Regions from separate parts of the Rhizobium sp. CB3090 genome, predicted to be linked through region 2. Evidence: predicted binding sites of a transcription regulator. Region 2 holds the regulator's gene; the other holds the start of a gene.
What was found. The regulator LexA, encoded in region 2, represses DNA repair genes until DNA is damaged. The targets are predictions, from matches to a motif close to TGTTCNNNNTGTGTTCNG.
Positions count from the first base shown of each region.

Region 1: the regulator LexA is predicted to act here: its motif matches at 1,739-1,756, upstream of QA646_RS09590 (ribonuclease).

Region 1 is NZ_CP121662.1:1,981,447-1,984,859, forward strand. It holds gene ettA (energy-dependent translational throttle protein EttA) at 1-848, opposite strand, end outside; gene QA646_RS09590 (ribonuclease) at 974-1,723, opposite strand; gene QA646_RS09595 (alpha/beta hydrolase) at 1,893-2,825, shown strand; partial or broken gene QA646_RS09600 (EamA/RhaT family transporter) at 2,908-3,021, shown strand; gene QA646_RS09605 (CaiB/BaiF CoA-transferase family protein) at 3,040-3,413, shown strand, end outside.
Region 2 is NZ_CP121662.1:1,310,282-1,313,694, forward strand. It holds gene QA646_RS06420 (ComEC/Rec2 family competence protein) at 1-1,263, shown strand, start outside; gene lexA (transcriptional repressor LexA) at 1,244-1,966, opposite strand; gene QA646_RS06430 (DUF2721 domain-containing protein) at 2,356-2,847, opposite strand; gene QA646_RS06435 (mechanosensitive ion channel domain-containing protein) at 2,954-3,413, opposite strand, start outside.

The sequences.
Region 1 (3,413 bases), 670 kb from region 2:
GCCTTGGACTTGGCTTGACGAGCCTTGGGGCTGGAGGCGATCCATTCCTGTTCGCGGCTGATTGCCTTCTGGCGGCCAGCTTCTTCGCGGGATTCCTGCAGCATGCGCTTGGCCTTGGCCTGCAGGTAAGCGGAATAGTTGCCTTCGTAGGGAATGCCGCGGCCGCGGTCGAGTTCGAGAATCCAGCCGGTAACATTGTCGAGGAAGTAGCGGTCGTGGGTGATCATCATCACGGCACCCGGATAGTCGCGCAGGTGCTTTTCCAGCCAGGCGATGGTCTCGGCGTCGAGATGGTTGGTCGGTTCGTCGAGCAGCAGCAGGTCCGGCTGCGAGAGAAGCAGGCGGCAAAGCGCGATACGGCGGCGCTCACCGCCGGAAAGGCTGGTGACTTCGGCATCGCGCGGCGGGCAGCACAATGCTTCCATCGCCATCTCGACCTGACTTTCCAGATCCCAGAGATTCTGGCTGTCGATGATGTCCTGGAGCTTGGCGCCCTCTTCCGCAGTCTCGTCGGAATAGTTCATCATCAATTCGTTGTAGCGATTGAGGATTTCGGTTTTCTTGGCAACGCCTTCCATGACGTTTTCGAACACCGTCTTGTTGGGATCGAGCTGAGGCTCCTGCGGCAGGTAGCCGATGGTGGCGCCTTCGGCCAGCCAGGCTTCGCCGGTATATTCCTTGTCGAGGCCGGCCATGATGCGCAGCACGGTCGACTTACCGGCACCGTTCGGGCCGAGAATGCCGATTTTGGCGTCGGGATAAAAGGAGAGATGAATATTTTCCAGAATCTTCTTGGCGCCATAGGCCTTATTCAGACCGGCCATATGATAGATGAACTGACGTGCCATAGCTTGGGTTACTCCACAGGCGGATAACATTGCGAATTGTGCCGCTATGTAGGCGAAACCCCGCCCCCGGGCAACGGCGAAACCTTGTCCGAGGGCATTTATCCGCGCCGAGCCGCTGCTGGATGTCAGAAACCCGCCGCGTCCACGACGCCCTGATCACAGCCGAACGATGTTTTGCCGGCACTCTGGATCAGTTGCTCAAGTCGGGGCTCGCCTTCTGGCGACGGCTGGATGGCATCTTCAGACAGGCCGATCGTCAGTTCCGAGATCACGCGTACCTTGCCGACCTGGCGGCAGCTCATTTTCACGCGATCGCTGGCGCCTGCGCCAAAGCTTTTATTAAACGCAGCCTTGATGGCTTCGGCATCGAGCGTCTTGCCGATATTCTGCGCGAAAAGATCGCGCACGGCAGAAGTGTTGAGTTCGTTGATCAAGCCCACTGCAGTCCCGAAATAATCATCGGCGCTGAGCTTGGTGCAACTGCCATGCTTGATCCACTCATGCCGTTCCAGACCGGATTGCGTGCCGGGCATGACTTTATCCAGCGAAGCCTTAGTTTCCGCCGACAGTTGAACAGCCGGCAGATCTTTCCAATCGCTGCTGCGATCGGACTGCTTCAGATCATCGGAAACATCGCAATATTCCTGCCGCATCGGCCAAAGACCATGCAGCGAAAAGTTCTTGGCGTCGAAATTATTCGATGATTGATTTCGGCATTCTGCCTTCTTTTGGTTCGTCGCGCAGAACGCGGGTTCCCAACTTGCCGCCAGAATAAAGCGCGTTCGCCCGTGGCTATTCTCCTCAGCCACGGCGCTCGTCACCATCACCATCGCAGCCCAGACCGCAACTGCAAACCCTTGAAGCCAAGGCCTCATTTCATACCTCCAAAACAGAACAATATGAGAACAAATAAGCAGTTTGATCGGCAGCACGCAACCCTAAATCGCAACGACCGCGAAAATTTATTTCTGTGAGCTTCACTAACCGCGCATTGCAATCGCGGCAGCGATGACCTTTCGTCCCGATGGGGAGGAAACGTGCATCATGTTTGCCGAAACGAAGCGTCTGAATAGTCCGACAGGTGCGACACTCGCCTATCATCATGCGCCGGCAGAGGGCGATGTCCGTGGCGTGCTTCTCATCAGCCACGGCCTTGCCGAACATTCCCGTCGCTACGAACGCTTTGCCGGAGCGATGGCGGCGCACGGATTTCACGTCTACGCCCATGATCATCGCGGCCATGGCGAGACGACGGCTGCCGACGCCCCACTCGGCCGCTTCGCAAGGCGCAACGGCGTCGATGCGGTCATTGCCGATGTGATGGCGATCCGCGAGCTTGCCGCGACTGCCCATCCCGGTCTGCCAGTCATCCTCTTCGGTCACTCCATGGGTGGTTTGATCAGCCTCAACGTGGCGGTGACTCATCCCGATAAGTTCGACGCCGTCACGGTTTGGAATTCGAATTTCAATCCAGGCCTTGCCGGGCGCGCTGCGCAAGTCATCCTGAAGGCGGAACGCATGCTGAAGGGCTCCGATGTCCCGAGCGGGCTGCTGCCAAAGCTGACCTTCGACGCCTGGGGCCAATCCATTGCCAATCGCCGCACCGAATTCGACTGGCTGTCGCGTATTCCGGAAGAGGTGGATAAGTACATTGCCGACCCGCTCTGCGGCTTCGACGCGTCGGTCTCGCTGTGGCTAGATGTTTTCGAGCTGACTTTCCGCGCACAGCAAAGGGATCACCTCGATCGGCTTCGGCGCGACATGCCGATTCATCTCGTCGGCGGCGAGCGTGACCCCGCGACGAACAATGGAAAAGCGGTCTCCTGGCTGGCAAACCATTTGAAAAAGGCCGGATTTTCGCATATCACCATGACCATCCATCAGGACATGCGGCACGAGACTCTGAACGAGATCGGCGCGGCCGGAGCCATCTCGGATTTTGCGAGCTGGTGTAAACAGGTGACTGCAAAAGTCTGATTCCCATAGGAATATTCGAATGAGGGCCACCGGCAGTTCCCCGCCCCGTTTGCATCAATCGGAGCTGACAGATATCTGATAAAAAGGGGTCGGGATATCCATCATCATCGCCTCCGGCCTTTATATTCTCTGGCGCGAGCGCCGCTTTGCTTCCAAGCCCGTATCCGATACATCTGAGAGTACGTTTACGCCGTAGCCGCCCGTCTGGACCGACATGACCGATCATAGGACTAAGAAACCGCCGCTTTCCGGCATTCGCGTCATCGAACTGGCCCGCGTTCTTGCCGGTCCCTGGGCTGGGCAGATGCTGGCCGATCTCGGCGCCGATGTCATAAAGGTCGAGAATCCCGATGGAGGCGACGACACGCGCCAGTGGGGTCCGCCCTTCGTCGAGGGAAAGGATGGGGAAAACCTGTCCGCCGCCTACTACCACTCCGCCAATCGCGGCAAGCGTTCCGTTGTCGCTGATCTCAAGACGGAAAAAGGTCAAGCCCTCGTTCGACGGCTGGTCATGACCGCCGATGTGCTGATCGAGAATTTCAAGCTTGGCGGCCTTGTCAAATATGGCCTCGACTACGAGAGCCTGAG
Region 2 (3,413 bases):
TTCGATCGGCCATCCCTCAGCCTTCGCAATGTGGCGCTGTCAGCGATCGTCATCCTCATTCTGTCGCCGTCGCAGGCACTCGGTCCAAGTTTTCAGATGTCTTACGCGGCGACGTTGGCACTGGTGTCCGGTTATTCGCTCTGGACGAAAAGACCGCATCGGGAGAGCATTCTCTCCCGGTTCCGGCTCATGCGTCCGCTGCTCTTGGTCTCGCGCTTCTTCGGAGGCATATTGTCGACTTCCTTTATCGGCGGCGCATCGACCGCTATCTTCTCGATAGAACATTTTCACCGATTGGCGACATATGGTCTTCTCGCCAATCTGGCGGCGATGCCGGTCGTCTCCTTTATCATCATGCCATTTGGCATGGCGGCTACGATGCTGATGCCATTTGGCGTCGATGCTCCATTCTGGCAGGTCACCGGCGCGGGACTTGATGTCGTCATCGCCATTGCCAAAACGGTCGCCGCTTGGGGTGGCAATATTCCTTTTGGCCGGCTACCGGTCTGGCTGTTTCCGACGGTCATAACCGGCTTCTTGCTGATGACCTTGCTGAAAACACGATTGCGGCATGCGGGTGCGCTTGTGATCCTCGGTTCGGTCGCCGTCGTGACCCTCAGCCCCGGTGTCCCAAAACCCGATCTGATGATCTCCGAGGATGGCACGCTGGTCGCCTTGCTGCGCAATGGTGCGTTGACGACCAATCGTGAAAAACCGCCCGATTTCATCTTCGGGCAGTGGCAAAGAGCCCTGGCGATCACTGAGCAGCAACCGCCGATGATGCTTCCGCCCGACAGCCAGCTCCCTAAAATCAGCAAATCGGACAAGCATCGCCGCCTGAGTTCCGAAGAACAGAGCGCAGTTCGAAAGGCGATGGATGCTGCACTGGACGATGCCGGGCAGGGCGGCTTCGCCTGCCAGAAAGGTGCGTGGTGCGTGGCAATGCTGGAGAATGGTGAGATGCTTGTCACCATTGAAGACGCTGCCTATCTCGCTGCGGCCTGCGACACTGCCAATATTGTCGTCACTCCCGTACGGCTGCGTCTGGATCGCTGCCGCTCCGGCGCGATGCTTTTTACCGGCGCAACGCTACGCCGGACGGGAGCTATCGAAATGAACCTCAGCGCCGACAAACCAGCAATAACGACTGCGTTCGACAATCTGACGCGGCCATGGAGCCTTCATCGCGCCTATGACTGGCGAACGGGCACTTTCGGAGCGCCGATCGCACGGGTGTCACCGGTCAGTGATAGCGGCGAATGAGGCCGACAAGCTTGCCTTGCACCTTCACACGATCCGGCCCGAAGATGCGGGTCTCGTAAGCAGGGTTCGCCGCTTCAAGCGCGATCGAGGCGCCCTTGCGACGAAACCGCTTCAACGTCGCCTCCTCATCATCGACGAGAGCAACGACGATGTCGCCAGGATTGGCAGTCGTGGCATTGCGGATAATGACGGTATCGCCGTCGAAGATGCCGGCATCGATCATCGAGTCACCCTTGACCTCCAGCGCATAGTGCTCGCCGGAGCCAAGCATGTCGGCGGGAACGGTGATGTCGTGGGTATTGTTCTGGATGGCCGAGATCGGAACGCCGGCGGCGATGCGGCCCATGACAGGGACCGAGACCGAACTGTTGTTTTCCTCATTCACTGGCCTGCTGGGAGCGGGTGGCGGCACAAGCTGCGGCTTGCCAAGGCTGCCCTCGATGACGCTTGGCGAAAAGCCGCGGCGCGGCTGTAGGCTCGGGCTATAGGCCTCCGGCAGCTTGATGACCTCCAGTGCCCGGGCCCGGTTCGGGAGGCGGCGTATGAAGCCGCGCTCTTCCAAAGCTGTGATGAGACGGTGAATGCCGGACTTGGACGCAAGGTCCAGCGCATCTTTCATCTCATCGAAAGATGGCGGAACACCGGACTCCTTCATGCGCTCGTGAATGAAGAGAAGCAGTTCCTGCTGCTTGCGCGTCAACATCGTTTTGAACCTCGGGACTGAGAAGGCGTCGTGAAACAAATCCAGAACGAACACTATATGTTCCATATGTGTTCCGCAAGCCCTTAAATTTTGGTGAAGATTTTGTAAGCGCATCAAATAAACGGGAACATAACAAGTCCTGGCCGGATGGATTTTCCCGATGTCTACGCGCTAAGCGGCGGAAATATATGCGAAAACTCGCAGCGTAAAATTTCGCCGGTCGGAAGCGACCCATCCCAAAAGCAATGAAAAGCCGCGTTGTTTGCTCAATAAGCTCTTTGGAGGACGATGCTCTACGAACGATGGAGAGCAAGCTGCAGATTAGGCAAGGAAGATCGGATTTCAGAGCGGCTGAGACTGGCGCAGTCACTAGTAAATTGGACCTGATTTCAATAGGTTGATTCCTTTCTCGAACTCCTGTGCCTATGTTCGAGCAAGGTGCGATCGTTTGCGATCTGCCTCAGCATGCTGTGCCCAGCCAGAATCATTTCGAAGAGGAAGGCCACAAAAGCGCCCATGAGCGCGATGACGGCAAGGCCGAAGAACCAGAGCAGCATCTGCTCGCGGAATTGCTGGCGAATCGCTCCGCTCATGAGGCCGAGCGTCGCAAGGCATGTGCACACACCGGATGCCGTGCCGAGCAGGACAGCAATCTCGAGCGCCAATGTTCGCCGCCGCAGATAGTAGAGTTGCAGCAATCGCGTTTCATCCGGGTCCTCCGAGGTCACCCGTTCGAAAAGGCTGTTGACCCGGTCGGAGACGCGAGCGAGCCTGGCCGAGAAGACATTCAGACACCCGGCAGTGCCGGCCAGCAAAAAGACCGGCGTCAGCGCTATTTGAATAACGTGTGCGGCAGCAGACGTTAGCTGGTCGTTCAGCACGCTTGATCTCCTTCCTATCCAACGTTGTCCGCTATCAGGTTCGGGGAGTTGCTTCGCCGAGGAAGCGCCTCAGTGTGAGCGAGGGGGCCGATCTCACGCGAATGTTTCACGTCGGTGGCGCCGGCGATTGTGGCATCTGTTCAGCGGTTCTCTTTTTGTGCATCGTCAAAGCGGCGGCAGCGACGTCGGATTTCTCCTCCCCGCCCACTTGGACAGTCGGCTGAGCGAATTCGATACCGTTTTCCATGAAGGCGTCGCGGATCATGGTATAGGCTTGCCGCCGGATGTAGGTTTGCCGACCGGGAAGGACGGTGAAGGCAAAGCTCAGTTCGATACCGAAGTCGCCGATCTGTTCGACGCCCTTCATTTTCAGGGTCTCGAGGATTTGCGGCCCGATTTCCGGATCTTCCTTCAGCTGCTCTCCGATTTGCTTCGCGATCTTTTTCGCCTTGGCCACGTCGGTGTTGAAGGGAACCCGCAGCAGGAATTTGTCGATCGCCCAGTCGCGGCTCATGTTCTGAACGGCGCCCAGTTCGCCGAATGGAACCGTGAACACCGGACCGCGA